One region of the Actinomadura vinacea genome, then DNA from elsewhere that is predicted to be linked to it. Evidence: riboswitches for the same ligand, from Rfam matches in the RefSeq annotation. Region 1 holds a riboswitch; each other region holds the start of a gene.
The links. Region 1 has a riboswitch for thiamine pyrophosphate ahead of ABD340_RS37275 (purine-cytosine permease family protein). Riboswitches for the same ligand answer to the same signal wherever they lie in the genome.
Positions count from the first base shown of each region.

Region 2: linked by a shared signal. The riboswitch ahead of thiO (glycine oxidase ThiO) and the one ahead of ABD340_RS37275 (purine-cytosine permease family protein) in region 1 are both predicted to bind thiamine pyrophosphate.
Region 3: linked by a shared signal. The riboswitch ahead of thiC (phosphomethylpyrimidine synthase ThiC) and the one ahead of ABD340_RS37275 (purine-cytosine permease family protein) in region 1 are both predicted to bind thiamine pyrophosphate.

Region 1 covers NZ_BAAARW010000031.1:62-6,554, reverse strand. The annotation lists gene ABD340_RS37280 (PAS domain-containing protein) at 1-1,787, opposite strand, end outside; gene ABD340_RS37275 (purine-cytosine permease family protein) at 1,924-3,294, opposite strand; TPP riboswitch at 3,290-3,403, opposite strand; gene ABD340_RS37270 (rhodanese-like domain-containing protein) at 3,484-3,816, opposite strand; gene ABD340_RS37265 (SSI family serine proteinase inhibitor) at 4,019-4,333, shown strand; gene ABD340_RS37260 (hypothetical protein) at 4,343-4,762, shown strand; partial or broken gene ABD340_RS48195 (hypothetical protein) at 4,805-4,864, shown strand; gene ABD340_RS37250 (Fpg/Nei family DNA glycosylase) at 4,940-5,803, opposite strand; gene ABD340_RS37245 (heavy-metal-associated domain-containing protein) at 6,115-6,321, shown strand.
Region 2 covers NZ_BAAARW010000005.1:76,465-82,957, forward strand. The annotation lists gene ABD340_RS06900 (DMT family transporter) at 1-477, opposite strand, end outside; gene ABD340_RS06905 (thiazole synthase) at 605-1,393, opposite strand; gene thiS (sulfur carrier protein ThiS) at 1,396-1,641, opposite strand; gene thiO (glycine oxidase ThiO) at 1,790-2,911, opposite strand; TPP riboswitch at 2,900-3,015, opposite strand; gene ABD340_RS06920 (NAD(P)/FAD-dependent oxidoreductase) at 3,101-4,306, shown strand; gene ABD340_RS06925 (Rv2175c family DNA-binding protein) at 4,344-4,727, shown strand; gene thiE (thiamine phosphate synthase) at 4,886-5,560, shown strand; gene ABD340_RS06935 (hypothetical protein) at 5,657-5,818, shown strand; gene ABD340_RS06940 (serine/threonine-protein kinase) at 5,838-6,493, opposite strand, start outside.
Region 3 covers NZ_BAAARW010000024.1:44,644-51,136, reverse strand. The annotation lists gene ABD340_RS31605 (sugar phosphate nucleotidyltransferase) at 1-1,996, opposite strand, end outside; gene clsA (cardiolipin synthase ClsA) at 1,993-2,655, opposite strand; gene ABD340_RS31595 (NUDIX hydrolase) at 2,877-3,398, shown strand; TPP riboswitch at 3,549-3,660, shown strand; gene thiC (phosphomethylpyrimidine synthase ThiC) at 3,655-5,400, shown strand; gene ABD340_RS31585 (RNA polymerase sigma factor) at 5,550-6,119, shown strand; gene ABD340_RS31580 (maleylpyruvate isomerase family mycothiol-dependent enzyme) at 6,178-6,493, shown strand, end outside.

The DNA.
Region 1 (6,493 bases):
GCCTCCGTCAGCCGTTTGACGATGTAGAGCCCCAGGCCGATACCGCCGAACCGGCGCCGGTCGCCCGCCTCGCCCTGGACGAACCGCTCGAAGATCCGGTCATGGTCGCCGGGGGCGATGCCGATGCCCTCGTCGTCGACGGTGACCACCACCTCGTCGCCCTCGCACCGCGCGCGGACCATGATCCTGCCGCCGTCCGGGGAGTACTTGAACGCGTTCTCCAGCAGCTGGCCCAGCACGATGTCGGTGGCCAGCGCGTCGCCGCGGGCCTGCGGCAGGTCGGCGGCGATCTCCAGCCCGACCCGGTGCAGGTCCGACAGCGAGCGGAAGCCCGCGACCACGCCCTCCAGCACCCGCACCAGGTCGAACGACTCGATCGTCACGCCCAGCTCGTCCGCCCCGGCCCGGGCGCCGCGCAGCAGGTGCTCCACCAGCCGGCCGAGGGACTGGGCGCGCTCGGCGATGATGGCGACCGCGGACCGGCGGTCGGCGTCGGACATCTCGTCCCACCGGTTGCTCAGCGTGCTGGCGAACCCCTGCACGACGGTGACCGGCGTGCGCAGCTCGTGGCTGGTGGTGGCGAGGAAGAGGTCCTTGGCCTCCTCCAGCGCCTTGGCCTCGGTCACGTCGCGGAAGTCCACGACCAGCTCGTCGGTCTCCTCGATCTCCGCGGCCAGCACGTTCAGCCAGACGCCCGACTCCGGCAGCGGGATCGTGATCATCTCGCCGAGCGCCGGCATCTCGAACGGCAGCTCCCGGCCCAGCGCCTGCTCCGGCGCGATGCCGGTGAGGGCGTGCGCCGCCGGGTTCCACTGCCGGACCAGGCCGTCGCGGTCGAGCACCGCGATGCCGTCGGCACTGGAATCGATCACCGCGCGCTCGTGCGCCCGCTGCCGGACGACCTCCGCGTAGGCGACCGCGTTCCCCACCGCCACCCCGGCGTGCCCGGCCAGCAGCTCCAGCAGCTCCAGCTCGCGGTGGCCGACCTTGCGGCCGGAGAACAGCGCGTACAACGCCCCGTACGGCCTGTTCTGCAGGAACGACAACCCCAGCGCGACCGTGTGCAGGCCCGGCAGCTCGGACCAGATGAGATCGCCCAGCCGCTGCTCCCCGGTCGCCAGCCGCACCGCCCGGCCCGAGCGCAGCAGCTCGCCGACCAGGCTGGTGCGCAGGTCGGCGGTGGTGCCGCGCATGTGGTCGGGCAGCCCGGACAGGCTGACCAGCCGCAGCCGCTCGCCCTCGATCCGCACGAAGCCGCCCGCGTCCGCGCCGGTCAGCTCGATCAGCGCGGCGGTGATCCGGTCGAGCACGACGTCCAGGTCCAGCTCGGCGTTGAGGTCGGCGACGATGTCGTTGAGACGGCGCACCAGCCGGGCCCGTTCGGCCGTGTGGTACTGGGCGACCTCGTCCTCCTCGACCGGGTGGTAGACCCCGACCAGGCCGAGCGGGGCGCCGTCGCCGTCCAGCAGCAGGCTGGTGTCGATCCGGACGTCGATCAGCCGCCCGTCCCGGCGGAACCTGCGGGTGGCGATGGAGATCTGCCCGCCCTCCCCGCCGCGCCGGGTGAGGAGCCGCTCCTGCACCGCGTTGTGCTCGGCCATGAGCTCGTCCGGGACGATCGGCAGCGGCCGCCCGAGCACCTCCGCGGCGCTCCAGCCGAACATCCGCTCGGCCGCCGGATTCCACACGGTGACGTGGACTCCGTCGTCCACGGCGACGATCGCGTCCGCCGCGCACTCGATGACGGCGCGGGCGATCGGGTCATGAACGGTCTGCACGCCTGTCATCGTGCCATCGCCCTTCGGCGCGGCGCCGGGCAACCGGCGGTGAAAAGTTCTCACCTCGCCGTCCGGACTGCTGGTAGAACGCCACGTCAGAGCCTGGGTAGAGGCGGATTCGGCCGGGTGCGGCGGGCATGCGGGCTCAGCCGGCGTCCACCCGGGTTGACTGGGACGGCCGGGCCGGCCGCCCGATCAGGACGGCGGCGAGCCCGGCCGCGAGGAAGGAGAGCAGCGACGCGCTCATCCAGGTCTGCGGCGTGAAGCCCAGCGCGCCCTGCACGTCCTGCCAGAACGCCGCCCACCAGCTCACCCCGCCCGGGTAGATCAGCTGGTAGCCGACGAACCCGATCGCCCAGGCGGCGATCATGCCCCAGCGGGACGGGGCGTCCCGCGCGGTGTCCCAGCCGCGGCGCCCGCGGCCCAGGAAGAAGTCGGCGGCCAGGACGCCCAGCATCGGCACGAACACCGACCCGATCAGGGAGAGGAACGCCGCGTAGTCCCCGATGTCCAGCAGCAGCGCCAGCCCGGTGATCCCGGCGCCCAGCGCCACGGTCAGCACCCGGCGGTCGGCGCGCGGGATCAGGTTCTGGATGGAGACGGCGGTGGAGTAGACGTTCGCGAACGACTGGTCGGCCTCCCGCAGCACGAACACCGCGAAGAACAGCGCGCCCATCGTCACGCCCAGGAACGGGTCGAACACCTTCGCCGAGTCCCCCGCCACCAGCGCCAGCGCCAGCAGCCCCAGGACGTAGGCGAAGATCTGCGTCGCGGAGTAGCCGACGGCGGCCGCGCCGAAGGCCCCGCGGGCGGAACGCGCGTGCCGGGTGTAGTCGGCGGCCACCGGCACCCAGGAGATCGACACGGCCAGCGCCGCGTCCGCCCCGATCCAGAACCCGCCCCAGGACCCCTCGGTCAGGTCGGGCAGCGGCTCGCGCAGCAGCTGGACGTAGAAGTACACCAGCGCGACCATCACGGCGGCCGTGACGTAGCGGCGCAGCAGCCGCACCGACCCCAGCGGCCAGATCGTCAGCGCGGTGGTCAGGATCCCCGCCGCGATCACGTACCCCCAGCGCGGCGGGCCGTCCCACAGCCGGCGCGCCGCGTCCGCGATCACGATCAGCTCGAACGTGCCCCACCCGACCAGCTGCGCGATGTTCAGCACGGTCGGCACATACGACAGCCGGGCGCCGAACAGCCCGCGCAGCAGCACCATCGCGGGCTGCCCCGTACGCGCGCCCGGCGCCGCCGCCAGGCCCAGCATCAGCCCGCCCAAGATCGTCCCGACGGTCATCGCGACGATCCCGGCCGCGATCGACAGCGTCGGACGGCCGTTCTCGTCGGGGGCCAGCACGGTGTACGCGCCGGAGAACGCGAAGAGGCTGACGCCGAGATTGGCCCAGAACGCACCCTGGTCCCAGAAGCCGAGCGCCCGGGGCGCCGGTTCGTCGAGGGTGAAGGGGACCTCGGCGTGCGGACGCCGCTCGGCCTTGGACGCAACGCTGGATTCGCGCACCGGAGAGCACTCTCCCTACGCCGGCATTACCCGGACAGGTTCATGCGGTCGGCGACGCCGATGAGTCGCCCTCTCAGCCCGGTCGGCCCGAGCTCCCGCGGATATCGGTCGAACAGATCGTACCGAGGCGAACCACGCGAAACCACCACCGGTCCGGTGCGGCCGGTGGCATCCGGCGGTAAGACCAGGTCAGGCGATGTACGGCGGTGCGCCGGAGTCGGTCTCGATCGGCCGTCCGGCCTCCACCCAGCGCTTCATGCCGCCGTCGACGTTCTTGGCCAGCCAGCCCGCCTGGTTCAGCGCGACGGTCACCTGCGCCGAACGCTGCCCGGACCGGCAGACCACGTAGACCTCCTGGTCGCGAGGCACCTCGCCGGCGCGGTCGCTCAACCGTCCCATCGAAATGTGCACCGCCCCGGGCGCGTGACCGGCGTCCCACTCCTCCTGCTCGCGCACATCCAGCAGGTACGCGTCCTGCGGAACGTCCTTCGCGTCAACCGCCGGGACATCGTCCCCGAAAATCATCACACCTCCATGGAACCGCGCGGACCCCACCTGCGTCGAATCACGCATGCGGTATCGGACGCTCCTTTTCACGACGCCCGGGCTAGCCATGATCCTGTCACTGGCTGCCTGCGGCTCAGAACAGGCCACGAGCAAACCCGCTGACCAGCCCTCGGCCACGACGTCCGTCCAGCCCTCCGGATCCCCGGAGGCGAAGAACATGCTGACCGTCCAAGTCAAGGCCTCCGCCCAGGCGCCGGCCAAGACCTGGACGCTGTCCTGCGACCCCGCGGGCGGCGATCACCCGAAGGCGCAGCAGGCGTGCGCCACGCTGGCCAAGGCCAAGGATCCCTTCAAGCCCACACCCACCGACCAGATGTGCACCAAGATCTATGGTGGTCCGGAGATCGCCACGGTCAAGGGCACCTGGCATGACAAGCCGGTCGACGCCAAGTTCACCCGCGCCGACGGCTGCGAACTGCACCGCTGGACCCAGGTCGCCCCGCTCTTGGGCGACGTGCCGAAGGTCCGCTGAGCCAAGAACATCTCAAACCCCGCACCGCCGAGCCCGCCGACCCGGGTTCGGCGGCCTACTCCGCGGCCGCTCCGACCGCGACCGCCCCTTCCGGCCCGCACGGCTCGTCCAAGGACAACACGTCGCCGGAGGGGAACTTCCCACTCCGCAGCCGCGCTGCGACCCCACCACCCGGCCCACCCGTGGGTCGGGCCCGACCCGCTGGACGAGGAGTTCACGCCGGAGGCGCTGGCCGCGATCGTCAACGGCAAGCGCGCCCAGATCAAGGGGTTGCTGCGCGATCAAAGAATCGTCGCGGGCATCGGGAACGCCTGGTTCAAGGAGGACGGCGAGGACAACCCGCGCCCTACGTTGCGGGCTGGGACTGCCCTTAGCACCTTGCGGAGCTTGCGGCGAACGCCCTGCGGCGGCTGGGGCTCACCAGGTTGACCCGCGGGCCTCAACAGGCGCAGCGCGGGGTGGGACGAGGGGGTGACGGTGGCGGAGACGGGCAGTCCGCGGCTGCTCTTCGGAACGGGCCTGCCGGTGCGCCACTACCTGCCGGAGCCGCATGTGCGGATGGATCTGCTGGAGTCCACCGACACCGTTACCGGTGCCCGTTCGCGCTCACTTGAGCAGCCGCGACATCCGGCGATCGGCCAGCGGCTTGCCGCCGGTCTGGCAGGTGGGGCAGTACTGCAACGAGGAGTCGGCGAACGACACCTCGCGGATGACGTCGCCGCAGACCGGGCACTTCTCACCGGTACGGGCATGCACTCGCAGCCCGGTCTTCTTCTCGCCCTTGAGATCCTGGGCCGCCAGGCCGCGGGACCGCTCGACCGCGTCGCGGAGCGTGCCGACGATCGCCTCGTGGAGGGTGCGGACGTCGTCCTCGGTCAGCGAAGAGGCGATCTTGAACGGTGACATCCGGGCGGCGTGCAGCACCTCGTCGGAGTAGGCGTTCCCGATGCCCGCGACGATCCGTTGATCGCGCAGCAACCCCTTGATCTGGGCGCGCTTGCCGTTGACGATCGCGGCCAGCGCCTCCGGCGTGAACCCCTCGCCCAGCGGGTCGGGCCCGAGCGAGGCGACACCGGGGATCTCCTGCGCGTCCCGAACGACGTACACGGCCAGGCCCTTCTTGGTGCCGGCCTCGGTCAGGTCGAAGCCGGACCCGTCATCCAGATGGACCCGCAGGGCGAGCGGATTCTTGCCACCCGGCCGCGCGGGCTTGGCGGGCATCTCCTCGCGCCACCGCAGCCACCCCGCCCGCGCCAGGTGGACGACCAGGTGCAGCCCGTCCACGTCGAGGTCGAGGAATTTGCCGTGCCGGGCGACCCCGGTGACGGTCAGCCCGCCGAGCGCCGTGACCGGCGGGTCGTAGGTCTTCAGCGCGGAGATGGCGAGAACATCGACACGGGCGATGGCGTGACCGGCCGCGCGTTCGCGCAGGAAGCCGGCGAGCGCCTCGACCTCGGGTAGCTCAGGCATGGCTCAAGTATCCGTGACGGAGGGAGGTGTCCACATCCCTGTGGAAACCTGTGGACAACTCTGTGGACAGGCGGGCGCGAGCCCGGGTGTTCGACACTTTCATGGGATAGAGCCCTACAAACTAGAACAAAATTCCACCAAGATCGTCCACTCCGCCCCCGTGTGGGTGTGGATAACTTTCCCCGCTCCCAGGTTGTGGCTGCGATCGGAATAACCCCTAGGGGGTAGGGGTTGTCATGTCCTGAGCGTTATGTCAGCATGAGGAGAGAAAGATACCCCCCAGGGGTAAAAGAAGCGAGGGAGTAGCGACGATGAGCACCGCCACCTACACCGTCTCTGGGATGACCTGCGGCCACTGTGTGAACTCGGTCAAGGAGGAGGTGGGTCAGGTCGCGGGTGTGAGCGATGTGGCCGTCGACCTCGCGACCGGCCAGGTGACCGTGACCAGCGAGACCCCCCTCGACGAGGCCCAGGTCCGGGCCGCCGTCGAGGAGGCCGGATACGAACTGAAGGCATGAGATGAGCACCGCGGCCAAGCTCGACGCACACGTCCTGGGCTTGGCCGCGGTCTCGCATCGGCGCTTCCCCGAGCAGTGGCCGCAGGGGTGTGGGGGCTGACCCCCAGCCAGTACTTCCCCACCACGATGACGAGCGAGGAATGAGATGAGCACGGGCGACACATCCGAACGG
Region 2 (6,493 bases), on a different contig from region 1:
CAGCACCGACGAGCGGCCCCCGCCCGACATCGACGCCCCGACCACGACCGCGCCGGTGAACGACACCGCCAGCCCGGCCACCAGCCGGCGCGGGAAGCCCTCCTTGAGCAGCCAGCCGCCCAGCACCGCGATCAGGATGGGCCCGATGTTGACGACCATCGCGGCGGTCCCGGCGTCCACCAACTGCTCGCCCCAGTTCAGCGCGACCGTGTAGAGGCCGAACCACAGCACGCCCGAGACCGCGATCCCCGGCCAGGCGGCCCGCGGCGGCCATCCCGCCCTGCGGACCGCGCAGATGACGGCGAGCGCCACCGTGCCCGACAGCAGCCGCCCGAGCGCCAGCGCGCCCGGGCTGTAGTCCTCGCCCGCCTTGCGGATCGCCACGAACGCCGAGGCCCACAGCACGACCGTGACCGCCGCGGCGGCCACGGCGAGACGCTCGGAACGCGGCCCGGCCGTTGTTTCGCCCTGTTCCATGCGCTGCACCTTAGATCGCCGATATTTCCACCAACACCGAACGATTCCGTGCGGTTCCGGTGGGATTCGCGCCCAGTCTCATGGCGCCGATCGTTCAGGTCCAGCGAATTCTCCTACAGGAGACGCTTTAGGGCTGCTTCATCGTCCCCTCCCACGGGGACGACGCCCGCGCGTACCGGCGCATCGGGATCCGCCCGGCCAGCCGCGCGAGCCGCCCGGCCTCCACCGCGTGCCGCATCGCCGCCGCCATCCGCGCCGGATGCCGCGCCCTGGTCACGGCCGTCGCCAGCAGCACCGCGTCGCAGCCCAGCTCCATCGCCAGCGCGGCGTCGCTGGCCGTGCCCACCCCCGCGTCCAAGATCACCGGGACGCCCGCCCGCTCCACGATCAGCTCGATGTTGTGCGGGTTGCGGATGCCCAGGCCCGAGCCGATCGGGGAGCCCAGCGGCATCACCGCCGCACAGCCCGCCTGCTCCAGCCGGCGCGCCAGCACCGGGTCGTCGTTGGTGTAGGGGAGCACCGTGAAACCGTCGTCCACGAGCTGCTCGGCCGCCTCGACCAGCTCGATCGGGTCGGGCAGCAGGGTGTGCTCGTCGGCGATGACCTCCAGCTTCACCCAGTTGGTGCCCAGCGCCTCGCGGGCCAGCTTGGCTGTCAGCACCGCCTCGCCCGCGGTGAAGCAGCCCGCGGTGTTGGGCAGCACCCGGATCTCGCACTCGCGCAGCACGTCCAGCACCGAGCCGCGGGCCGACGGGTCCACCCGCCGCATCGCGACCGTGGTGAGCGCGGTGCCCGACGCCCGCAGCGCCTCGCGCAGCACGCTCATGCTGGGCGCGCCGCCGGTTCCCGTGATCAGCCGCGAGCCGATCCGCTCGCCCGCGATGACCAGCGCGTCGTCGTTCTCGTGGGGGTCCACCGTCAGCCTCCCTGCACGGCGGTCAGCACCTCGAGCCGATCCGCCTCCGCCAGCGTCGTCGCGGTCCACTCCGACCGCCGTACCACCTCGTCGTTCAGCGCCGCCGCGACCCCGGACGCCGCCGGCCCGGACCGCCCGGTGACCCGGGCGACCGCGTCGGCGACGCTGGTGCCCGCGGGAAGCTCGCACGGCTCCCCGTTGACCACCACGGTGATGCCGGGCCGTCTCTCGCCCGCCCGCTCGGTCATGCCGCCTCCTCCTGGGGGGACGATTCGCGGTGGGGGGACGACCCCCCGCACCCCCCGGCAAGATCGCGCGACCGCCCTCCGGGCGCTCGGCCGGTCGCGCCCCCACACCCCCCGGCAAGAACCGCGCTCATGCCCTCGCTCCGCTCGGTCATGCCGCGTCCTCCAGCCGGTCGGGGGTGAACGGGCGGCCCGCCTCGGGCACGGTGCCCTCCAGCAGCGCCTCGGTGAGGATGTCGGCGCTGATCGGGGTGAGCAGGATGCCGTTGCGGAAGTGGCCGGTGCCGAGGACGAGACCGGGCAGCCCGGTCGGGCCCATCACCGGGGCGTTGTCGGGGGAGCCGGGGCGCAGCCCCGCCGACACCTCGACGAACTCCAGCTCGGTGATGCCGGGCAGCAGCTCCCGCGCGTCCCGCAGCAGCTCCCACAGCCCGCCGGCGGTCACCCGGGTGTCGAAGCCCATCTCCTCCTGCGTGGCGCCGACCACCACCTCGCCGTCGGCACGCGGCACGAGGTAGACCGGCGAGCCCTTCACCACCCCGCGGGTGCAGCGCCGCAGGAACGGCACGGCGGTGCGCAGCCGGATGACCTGGCCCTTCACCGGGCGGATCGGTGGAACGATCCCGGGCGGCAGGCCCCCGATGCCGCCCGACCAGGAACCGGCCGCCAGCAGCACCCTGTCGGCGCGGACCTCGGTGCCGTCGCGGAGCCGGATGCCCCTGGCCGCGTCGTCCGCCACGATCACGGCGGCGGCGTGCTCGCGCACCAGCCGGGCACCGTGCCGCTCGGCGGCCGCCAGCAGCGCCGGCGCCAGCCGCCGCGGGTCGATCGCGCCGTCCCGGGGGGCCAGCAGGCCGCCGCGCACGCCCGGCGCCAGCATCGGCTCCAGCCTGCGGCACTCGCGGCCGCTCAGCGCCTCGGCGGGGACGCCCAGCGACTCCTGGAACCGCCGCATCTCGTCGAGGTGGGCCAGGTCGTCGGCGTCGAAGGCGACCTCCAGGATGCCGTCGGCGCGGTAGCCGGTGGGCAGCCCGGTCAGCTCCTCCAGCTCGGCGGCGAACGCGCCGTACCGGTCGCGGGAGGCCAGGCCGAGGCGCAGCAGCGGCTCCTCGCCGTAGGCCAGCTCGCTGACCGGGGTGAGCATGCCCGCCGCCACGGCGGACGCGCCGCTCGCGGGGGCCGGATCGATCAGCGTGACGGCGGCGCCGCGTGCGGCGGCGCGCCAGGCGGTGGCCAGCCCGATGACACCGGCACCGATGATCGCAATGTCCATCCCGCTCCCTTCGCCGGCATGATCCGGATCAGGTCCAAGCGGTCGGCGGCCCGTCGATAGCCGCCCTCTCAGCCCGGTCGTACCGGACTCCCGCGCATGTTCCCCCTAGCCTACGTCCACCTGCTGATTATGGGGCGACCCGGGCACCACCCGTCCCGCGGGCCGGTCCGGTGGTTATCGTGAGCCGTCATGGAGAGCGTGGTCGTGGTGGGTGGCGGGCTGGCCGGCGTGCGAGCGGTCGAGGCCCTGCGCGGCAAGGGATTCCAGGGCGGGCTGACGCTCGTCTCCGCGGAGCGGCACCGGCCGTACGACCGGCCGCCGCTGTCGAAGGCGGTGCTGGCCGGCGAGCGCGACGACACCACCGTCGACGCCGACTGGGACGCGCTCGGCGCCCGGCTGCTGCTCGGCGAGCGCGCCACCGCGCTGCGGCCCGCGCCGGGAGGCGGCGGTACGGTCGCCACCACGGCCGGCGACCTGCGCTTCGACGGGCTCGTCATCGCGACCGGGGCCGCCCCGATCACGCTGCCCGGCGGCGGGCCGCAGCGGGTGCTGCGCACCGTCGACGACGCCCGCGCCCTGCGCGCCCGCCTGGCCGAGGGCACCCGCGTCGTCATCGTCGGGGCCGGCTGGATCGGCGCCGAGGTCGCCACCACCGCCGCCCGGAAGGGCTGCGCGGTCACCGTCGTGGAGGCGGCCGACACGCCGCTGGCCAACGCCGTCGGGCCGGAGGTCGGCGCGCTCACCGCCCCCTGGTACGCCGAGGCGGGCGTGGAGTTGCGCACGGGCGTCAAGGTCGCCGCGATCGAGGCGGACGGCCTCGCCCTCGCCGACGGCGGCCGGATCGCCGCCGACGAGGTCGTGGTCGGCGTCGGCGTCCGCCCCTCGCTGGACTGGCTGGAGGGCTCCGGCGTCCTGGTCCAGGGCGGGATCGTCACCGACGCCGCGTTCCGCGCGACCGTCGGCGCGGACGACCTCCGCTCCGACATCGTCGCGGTCGGCGACTGCGCGGCCTGGTGGTCGCACCGGTACGGGCGCCGCCTGCTCGTCGAGCACTGGGACACCGCCCTCAACGCCCCCGAGGTCGCCGCCGCGACCCTGCTCGGCCAGGAGGCGGCCTACGACCCCGTCCCCTACTTCTGGTCCGAGCAGTTCGGGCGCATGGTCCAGTACGCGGGCCACCACCCCGCGGCCGAACGCCTCGTCCGCCGCGGCGACCCGGCGGAGGCCAAGTGGGCGGTCTGCTGGCTCAGCGGGGACCGGCTGGAGGCCGTCCTCACGGTGAACCGGCCGCGCGACCTGATGCAGGCCAGACGGGTCATCGCCGCGGGCACCCCGGTCGACCCCGAGGCCGTCGCCGATCCCGACATTCCGATCAAGGACGCGGTGCGTTCCTGAGGGTTTGAGCGTCATGGGCGCGTGGTAGCAAGGGGGCGTGACGCAACTGCACGCAACCGTAGAAAGCGCTCTGGATCCCCGGACCGAATCCCTCGTCGGTGAGTGGCTCACCCTCAAGGAGGCGACCGACGCCCTCGGGATCAAGAGCGGCAGGATCAAGCAGCTGCTCAGCGAGCGCAAACTGCTGGCGGTACGCCGCGAGGGCAGGCCCATGGTGCCCGCGTCCTTCATCAAGGACGGGCAGGTCGTCAAGGGGCTGCCCGGCACTCTCACGCTGCTGTCGGACGCGGGGTTCGACGATGTGGAGACCCTGCGCTGGCTCTTCACCGCCGACGACACGCTGCCGGGCACGCCGGTCCAGGCGCTCAGCGAGAACCGCGGAACCGAGGTCCGCAGGCGGGCGCAGGCGCTGGCCTTCTGACCGGCGGTCCGGGCCCGGCGCGGAACCGGACTTAGCCCATCAGAGCAGTCCAAAGCAGCACACATGACAGGATGACGGGGCCGCGCGCGGCGGCGGTTCGCGCCGCGCCGGCCCCGTGATCGCTTCTGCCCAGTGCCGGAAAGGAACCAGCCCCGACCGTGTCCAGGCATCTGCTCTCCGAACGTGCCGTGGCCCTGCGCGCCCGGCTCGACCGGTCCCGCCTCTACCTCTGCACGGACGCCCGGGAGCGTCAGGGGGACCTGCCCGCCTTCCTCGACGCGGCGCTCGCGGGCGGCGTCGACATCGTCCAGCTTCGCCAGAAGGACCTGGAAGCGCGGCAGGAGATGGAGCACCTGCGGGTGTTCCGGGACGCCTGCGACCGGCACGGGGCGCTGCTGGCCGTCAACGACCGGGCCGACATCGCGCACGCCGTCCAGGCAGACGTGCTGCACCTCGGGCAGGACGACCTGCCGGTCGGGGCCGCCCGCGCGATCGTGGGCGAGGACATCCTGATCGGCCGGTCCACGCACTCCGACGAGCAGGCCTCGGCCGCGGCCGCCGAGCCGGGCGTCGACTACTTCTGCGCCGGCCCGGTCTGGCCGACGCCGACCAAGCCGGGCCGGGCGGCGCCCGGCCTGAAGCTGCTGGAGTACGTGGCGGCGCAGCGCGAGGGGCGCCCGTGGTTCGCGATCGGCGGGATCGACTCCGGCCGCCTCCAGCAGGTCCTGGACGCGGGCGCGCGGCGGGCCGTGGTCGTCCGGGCGATCACCGAGGCCGACGATCCGGGGGCCGCGGCGGCGGAGCTGGCGCGGCGGCTGCGCGAGGCCGGCTGACCCGGGGCCGCGCCCGGCCGCCGGGTGGGACGGATCACCGATGCTCTGGATCACATCCGCGGCCGACCACCGCGCGCGATGCCCGACAATGGGGCCATGAGCCTGGGACCCGAAGACGAGCGCCCGGTGGATCTGTCCGACGACGATCTGGAGATCCTCCCGGACCAGACCTCCGACGACACCGACTCCGGCTGGGGCGACTGGCGCGGCGGTGACGACGACGCGCGGCTGATCGAGGACCGCCCGCCGCACTGGTGACCCGTCCCGCCGTACCGTCCTAGAAGAGGATGCCCAGCACGAAACCGGTCGACATCACCGCGGCGAGCGCCACCATCATCCGCCACCGGTACCGGGGGATCCGCTTGGGACGCGGCTTCGGCGCGAACTCCTGGCCGTCCCGCAGCGCCCGCACCACCTGCCGGGCCGTGGGCCGGGCGGCCGGGTTCTTGTCGAGGCAGCGCGCGACCAGGTCGCCCAGCGGCCCCTCCAGGTCGCCCAGGTCGGGGCGGCGGCTGGTGACCCGGCGCATGACGGCCGCGTTGGGGCCGGTGCCGAACGGCGGCCGGCCGGTCCCCGCGTACACCATCGTGGCGGCCCAGGCGAAGACGTCGGCGGGCGGGCCGACGGGCTCGTCCTCGATCTGCTCGGGCGCCATGTACGCGGGCGTGCCGATGGGGCCGGTGGTCAGCGGGGCGGCGTCCAGGGCACGGGCGATCCCGAAGTCGATCACCTTGGCGCCGTCCGGGCCGAGCAGCACGTTGCCGGGCTTGAAGTCGCGGTGCACGATCCCGGCCTTGTGGATCGCGGCCAGCGACCGCGCGGTGCGCAGCGCCGTCCGCTCCAGCCGCTCGGACGGCAGCGGGCCGCGCTCCTCGACGAGCCGCTGGAGGGACGGGCCCTCGACGTACTCGCTGACGATGTAGGGCCGGTCGC
Region 3 (6,493 bases), on a different contig from region 1:
GGGTCGTGGTCACCGGCAGCGCCACCCGGCCGCCGCGCCGCTCGGCCGCGACCAGATCCAGCATGACCAGCAGCGCCCGGTCGTCGCCGACCAGCTCGCCGCCCTCGTTCACCAGCGAGATCCGCTCCCCCACCGGGTCGAACCGCACCCCGAACGCGGCCCGCGAGGACGACACCAGCTCGCCCAGCCGCTGCAGGTCGCGCATCCGCTCGGGGAGCGTCTCGGTCGGGTTGGCCTCGTCCAGCCGGTTGTTGCGGGTGAGCACCTCCACCCCGACCTCGCCCAGCAGCGTCGGCAGCACCAGCGAGGCGGTGCCGCCCGCGCAATCCAGCACGATCTTCAGCCCGGCCTCCCGGACCCCGCTCATGTCGACGCGGCGCAGCAGGTCGCGGGTGTAGGTCTCGACGGTCCGCGCCGGGTAGGCCAGTTCGGCGATCTCGCCCGGGAACGCCCGCCGGTACTCCTGCCGTCCGAAGACCCGCTCCAGCTTGCGCTGCGCGGCCTGCGACAGGTCGGCGCCGTCCGGGTCGAGGAACATGATGTCGACGCCCTGCGGGTCGCCCGGCGTGGTGCGGATGTAGAGCCCGCCGGCGCAGTCCTCCCGGGCGGTCTCGAACCGCGCCACCGGCAGCGCGCACGCCTGCAGGTCCCGCACGTCGATCGCGCCGGACGTCAGCGCGCTGATCATCGCCCGTTTCAGGGTGCGGGCCGCGCGCGAGGCGTCCCGGCCCGCCACCACCGCCGTGCCCTTCTTCAGCGTGGTCGCGTACGCGCTGGCCAGCCGCACCGCCAGCTCCGGGGTGATCTCCACGTTGATCAGCCCGGACACCCCGCGCGGGCCGAACAGGCTGCGCTGCCCCCGGGACTCCCAGATCACGCTGGTGTTGACGACCGCGCCCGCCTCGATCGTCTTGAACGGGTACACCTTGACCTGGCTGGAGACGTAGGCCTCGGCCTCGATCACGCACTCGTCCCCGACGATCGCGCCCTCCTCCACCCGGGCGCCGGACATGATGTCGGTGTTCTTGCCGATCACGCAGCCGCGCAGATTGGTGGACGGCGCGATGAACACGTTGTCGTGCACGACGGCGCGGTGCAGGAACGCGCCCTCCTTCACCACCACGTTGCTGCCGAGCACGGTGAACTCCCGCAGCTCCACGCCCGCCTCGACCTTGGCGTAGTCGCCGACGTACAGCGGGCCCTTCAGCACCGCCTCGGCGTCGACCTCGGCGCCCTCCCCGATCCACACCCCCGGGGACAGCTCGAAGCCGTCCAGATCGACGTCGACCAGCCCGGACAGCATGTCGGCCTGCGCCTTCATGTAGCTGGCATGGGTGCCGACGTCCTCCCAGTAGCAGTCGGCGACGTACCCGTAAAGCGGCGCGCCCTCGGCCAGCAGCTTGGGGAACACGTCGCCGGACCAGTCGACGGGCGTGCCGTCCGCCACCTGGTCGAGCACCTCCGGCTCCATGACGTAGATGCCGGTGTTGACGGTGTCGGAGAACACCTGCCCCCAGGTCGGCTTCTCCAGGAAGCGCTGGACGCGGCCCTCGTCGTCCACGATGATGATGCCGAACTCCAGCGGGTTGGGGACCCGCTTGAGCCCGATGGTGACCAGCGCCCCGTTCTCGCGGTGGAAGCGCACCATGTCGGTCAGGTCGATGTCGGTGAGCGCGTCCCCGGAGATCACCAGGAAGCGGTCGTCGCGCAGCGCCTCCGCCGCGTTCTTGACGCTGCCCGCCGTGCCGAGCGGCATCTCCTCGGTGGCGTAGCTCAGCCTCATGCCGAGCTCCTCGCCGTCGCCGAAGTAGTTGCGGATCAGCGCGGCCAGGAACTGCACGGTCACCACCGTCTCGGTGAACCCGTGCCGCTTGAGCAGCCGGAGCACATGCTCCATGATCGGCCGGTTGACGAGCGGGAGCAGGGGCTTGGGCTGGTTGGCGGTCATCGGACGCAGCCGCGTCCCCTCGCCGCCCGCCATCACAACGGCCTTCATCGCGGTGTCCGCGCTCCCTTCGCGTCGCCGGCCGGAGGGCCCGGATCGGGAGCGCCCGGCGGGCCCGGCGGCGGGCCCGGGGGGTCGGCGCGGCCGGCCAGCACCAGTCGCCGCGTCTGCTCCCAGTAGAGGAGGGCCGCCCACCAGTACAGGGCCGTCCCCCAGATCGCGAACGACCATCCGATGACCTTCGCCGCGGTGGCCCACCACCCGGCGTGGTCGCCGAGCAGCAGCAGCGGGAAGGCGTACAGCAGGCACAGCGTCGCCGCCTTGCCCGCGAAGTGCACCGGAAGCGTCCCCATGTACCCCAGCCGCCGGACGATCGGCGGGATCGGGACGATCGCCGCCTCCCGCGCCACCAGCAGCAGCACCAGCCAGAGCGGGATGATGTCGCGCACGGTCAGCCCGGCCAGCGTCGCCAGGATGTAGAGCCGGTCGGCGGCCGGGTCCAGCACGGCGCCCAGCCTGCTGGTCTGGTCCAGCGCGCGGGCCAGCTTGCCGTCCAGCCAGTCCGACAGGCCGGCGAACACCAGCACGCCCAGCGCCCACCAGTCGGCCTCGGCCAGCACCAGCCACAGGAACAGCGGCACGCCCAGCAGCCGGGCGAAGCTCAGCGCGTTCGGCACCGTCCAGATCCGGCCCGACACGACCTCCGTCATCGCGCCCGACACCGCGTCCGCCACGGAGCCGGTCGCGGAGTCCGCCGCGGAGTCCGTCGTGAAGTCCGTCGTGAAGTCCGCTGTGAAGTCCGGGGCCGGGTCGCGGCCCGGCTCCGGCGGCCTGTCGACATCAGGGCTCACTGATGCGCTCGCCTCCCCTATCCCCCAGTGCCTTCGACCTTATCGTCAGGGCCGGTGAGGGCTCCGATACCCTTCCGGGCATGCGATGGACGCTGCACGGGGAGAAGTTCGTCTACCGCAGTCCGTGGCTGAACCTCTGCCTCGCCGACGTGGAACTGCCCGACGGCCGCCGGTTCGACCACCATCTGGTGCGGGTCCGCGACGCCGCGGGCGTCGTCGCGGTCGACGACCGCGACCGCGCGCTGCTGATCTGGCGGCACCGCTTCATCACCGACCAGTGGGGGTGGGAGATCCCCGGCGGGCGGGTCGAGGACGGCGAGGACCCGGCCGGCGCCGCCGCCCGCGAACTGCTGGAGGAGACCGGCTGGCGGGCCGGACCGATGCGCCGCCTGTTCGACGTCCCGGCCTCCCCCGGCCTGCACGACGGCGTCCACCACCTGTTCCGCGCCGACGGTGCGGAGCGGGTCGGTGAGCCGACCGACGTGGAGGCCGAGCGGATCGAGTGGGTGCCGCTGGCCTCGATTCCGGAGCTGGCGGCGCGCGGCGAGATCGGCTCCTCGTCCAGCCTGGCGGCGCTGCTCTACCTGACGTCGGCGCGCTGACCGGCGTCCGGAACCCGCCGTGGCCGGGACCGGCCGCGAGCGTCCCGCCGACGCCGCGGCGCCGTCCGGTCGTCCCGAAGCCGTCCGCGCTCGGCCCGGCCGGCACCGCCCCCGGTGGACGTCGCCGCGGGCGAGGGGTTAACGTCGTGCCCGACAGATCGCGGGGGCCCGGCGAACCGGGCTGAGATCGCGGCTGAGACGGCCGCCGACCGCTGGAACCTGACCGGGTAATGCCGGCGTAGGGAGAGATCCAGTCATGACCGAACACGGCTCGGTTCAGCCTGCCCGAAAGACGTACCTGACCGGCTCGCGGGCCGATCTGCGGGTGCCGATGCGGGAGGTCCCGTTGAGCAACGGGGACTCGGTGGTGCTCTACGACACCTCCGGCCCGTACACCGATCCCGCCCACCGGGCCGATGTGCGGCGCGGGCTGCCCCCGCTGCGCGAGGCGTGGATCGCCGAGCGCGGCGACACCGCCGAGTACGCGGGGCGGGCGGTCCGTCCCGAGGACGACGGGCGCCGCTCGGACGACCCGCTCCGCGACGGGGCGGCCTTCCGGCCGAGGCGGCCGCGCAGGGCCGCCGGCGGGCCGGTGACGCAGCGCGCCTACGCACGGCGCGGCGAGATCACCCCGGAGATGGAGTTCGTGGCGCTGCGCGAGGGGGTCGCACCGGAGCTGGTCCGGGACGAGCTGGCGGCCGGGCGGGCGGTGCTGCCCGCCAACGTCAACCATCCCGAGATCGAGCCGATGATCATCGGGCGGGCCTTCAAGGTCAAGGTCAACGCGAACATCGGCAACTCGGCCGTGGCGTCCTCGATCGAGGACGAGGTGGAGAAGATGACCTGGGCGACCCGCTGGGGCGCCGACACGATCATGGATCTGTCCACCGGGCGGGACATCCACTCCACCCGGGAGTGGATCCTGCGCAACTCGCCGGTGCCGGTCGGGACGGTGCCGCTGTACCAGGCGGTGGAGAAGGTCGGCGGCGACCCCGCCGAGCTGACCTACGAGGTCTTCCGGGACACCGTGATCGAGCAGGCCGAGCAGGGCGTGGACTACATGACCGTGCACGCCGGGGTGCTGCTGCGGTACGTGCCGCTGACGGCGCGCCGCAAGACCGGGATCGTGTCCCGGGGCGGCTCGATCATGGCGGCCTGGTGCCTGGCCCACCACGAGGAGAACTTCCTCTACACCCGCTTCCGGGAGCTGTGCGAGATCTTCGCGGCCTACGACATCACCTGGTCGCTGGGCGACGGGCTGCGGCCGGGGTCGATCGCCGACGCCAACGACGAGGCGCAGTTCGCCGAGCTGCGCACGCAGGGCGAGCTGACCCGGATCGCGGCGGGGTTCGGCAACCAGGTGATGAACGAGGGGCCCGGCCACGTCCCGATGCACAAGATCAAGGAGAACGTGGACCGGCAGCAGGAGTGGTGCGACGGCGCGCCCTTCTACACCCTCGGCCCGCTGACCACCGACATCGCGCCCGGCCACGACCACATCACCTCGGCGATCGGCGCCGCGATGATCGGCTGGCACGGCACCGCGATGCTCTGCTACGTCACGCCCAAGGAGCATCTGGGGCTGCCGGACCGCGAGGACGTGAAGGCGGGCATGATCGCCTACAGGATCGCCGCGCACGCGGCGGATCTGGCCAAGGGGCACCCGGGGGCGCAGGCGTGGGACGACGCGCTGTCGGACGCCCGGTTCGAGTTCCGCTGGGAGGACCAGTTCAACCTGGCGCTCGACCCGGACACGGCGCGCTCGTTCCATGACGAGACGCTCCCGGCCGCCCCGGCCAAGACGGCGCACTTCTGCTCGATGTGCGGCCCGCACTTCTGTGCGATGAAGATCACACAGGATGTGCGCCGGTACGCCGGCGAGCGCGGGCTGGCCGAGCACGAGGCCCTGAAGGCCGGGATGCGCGACAAGGCCGCGGAGTTCGCCGCCTCCGGCAACCGCGTCTACCTCCCGATCGCGGACCGGTCGCCCGAAGACCGTTGATCGTCCGAACGCCGCCGGATCCGCTCGCATCTGATAGGTCACGCCCGAAAAGCGCGCTACGCGAAACGGGCGAGATCGCGAGAAGATGAAGCCGCGCCGTCCGGTGCGGCGCGCGGACCGGTGGTCGGTCAGGACGGGTGGTGGTGCCGGTGGACGCGCCTGAACCTGCGGCGGCGCGCGACCAGGAGCTGCGCGCGCGGCTCGCCGCGGGTGACGAGGACGCGCTGGCCGAGGTGTACGACCTGTTCTCGCCCCTGGTGTACGGGCTGGCCAGGCGGGTGACGGCGGACGCCGAGGCGGCCGGCGACGTGACCCAGGAGGTCTTCGTCGGGTTGTGGGAGCGGCCGCTGGCGTTCGACCCGGCGAAGGGGTCGCTGCGCACCTGGCTGGCGACGCTGGCGCACCGCCGGGCGGTCGACTGGGTGCGCCGGGAGAGCCGCCACCGGCGGCCACCTCCGGTCATCGACCGGGAGGGCAACGGCCATCACGGGGTGGAGGAGGAGGTCCTCGAGGGCGAGCTGGCGCGGGGGGTGCGGCGCGGGCTGACGGGCCTGCCGCCCAACCTGCGGGAGGTGCTGGAGCTGGCCTACTACCGGGGCCTGACCTACCGCGAGGTGGCGGTGGCGCTGGGGATACCGGAGGGGACGGCCAAGTCCCGGATCCGGAGCGCGCTGGCGCGCCTGGCACGCGACCTGGAACGCGAGGGACTGACCTCGTGAGCGGCGCGACCACTGGTGGATCCGGCGGTCGGCGCGTACCTTCGGAAGGAGGCCAGGCTTGAGCGAGGAAGGACATCCTGACGTGGACGGGGCTCTCGCCGCCTGGGCACTCGACTCCTGCCCTTCCGAAGAGGCCGCGCGGATCGCCGAGCATGTGGCCTCCTGCGGCGGCTGCGCGGCCGAGGGCGCGCGGCTGCACGAGACGGCGGGCCTGCTGGCGTCCGTCACCGAGACCGCCCCTCCGCGCGCGCTGCGGGGCGCGGTGCTGTCGGCGGCCCGGCGGCGGAGGCGGCCAGGCGTGCATGTGGGCCTCTCAGACCGGCTCACCGAGGCGTACGCGCGGCAGGTGGCGCGGATGGACGCGCTGCTGTCCT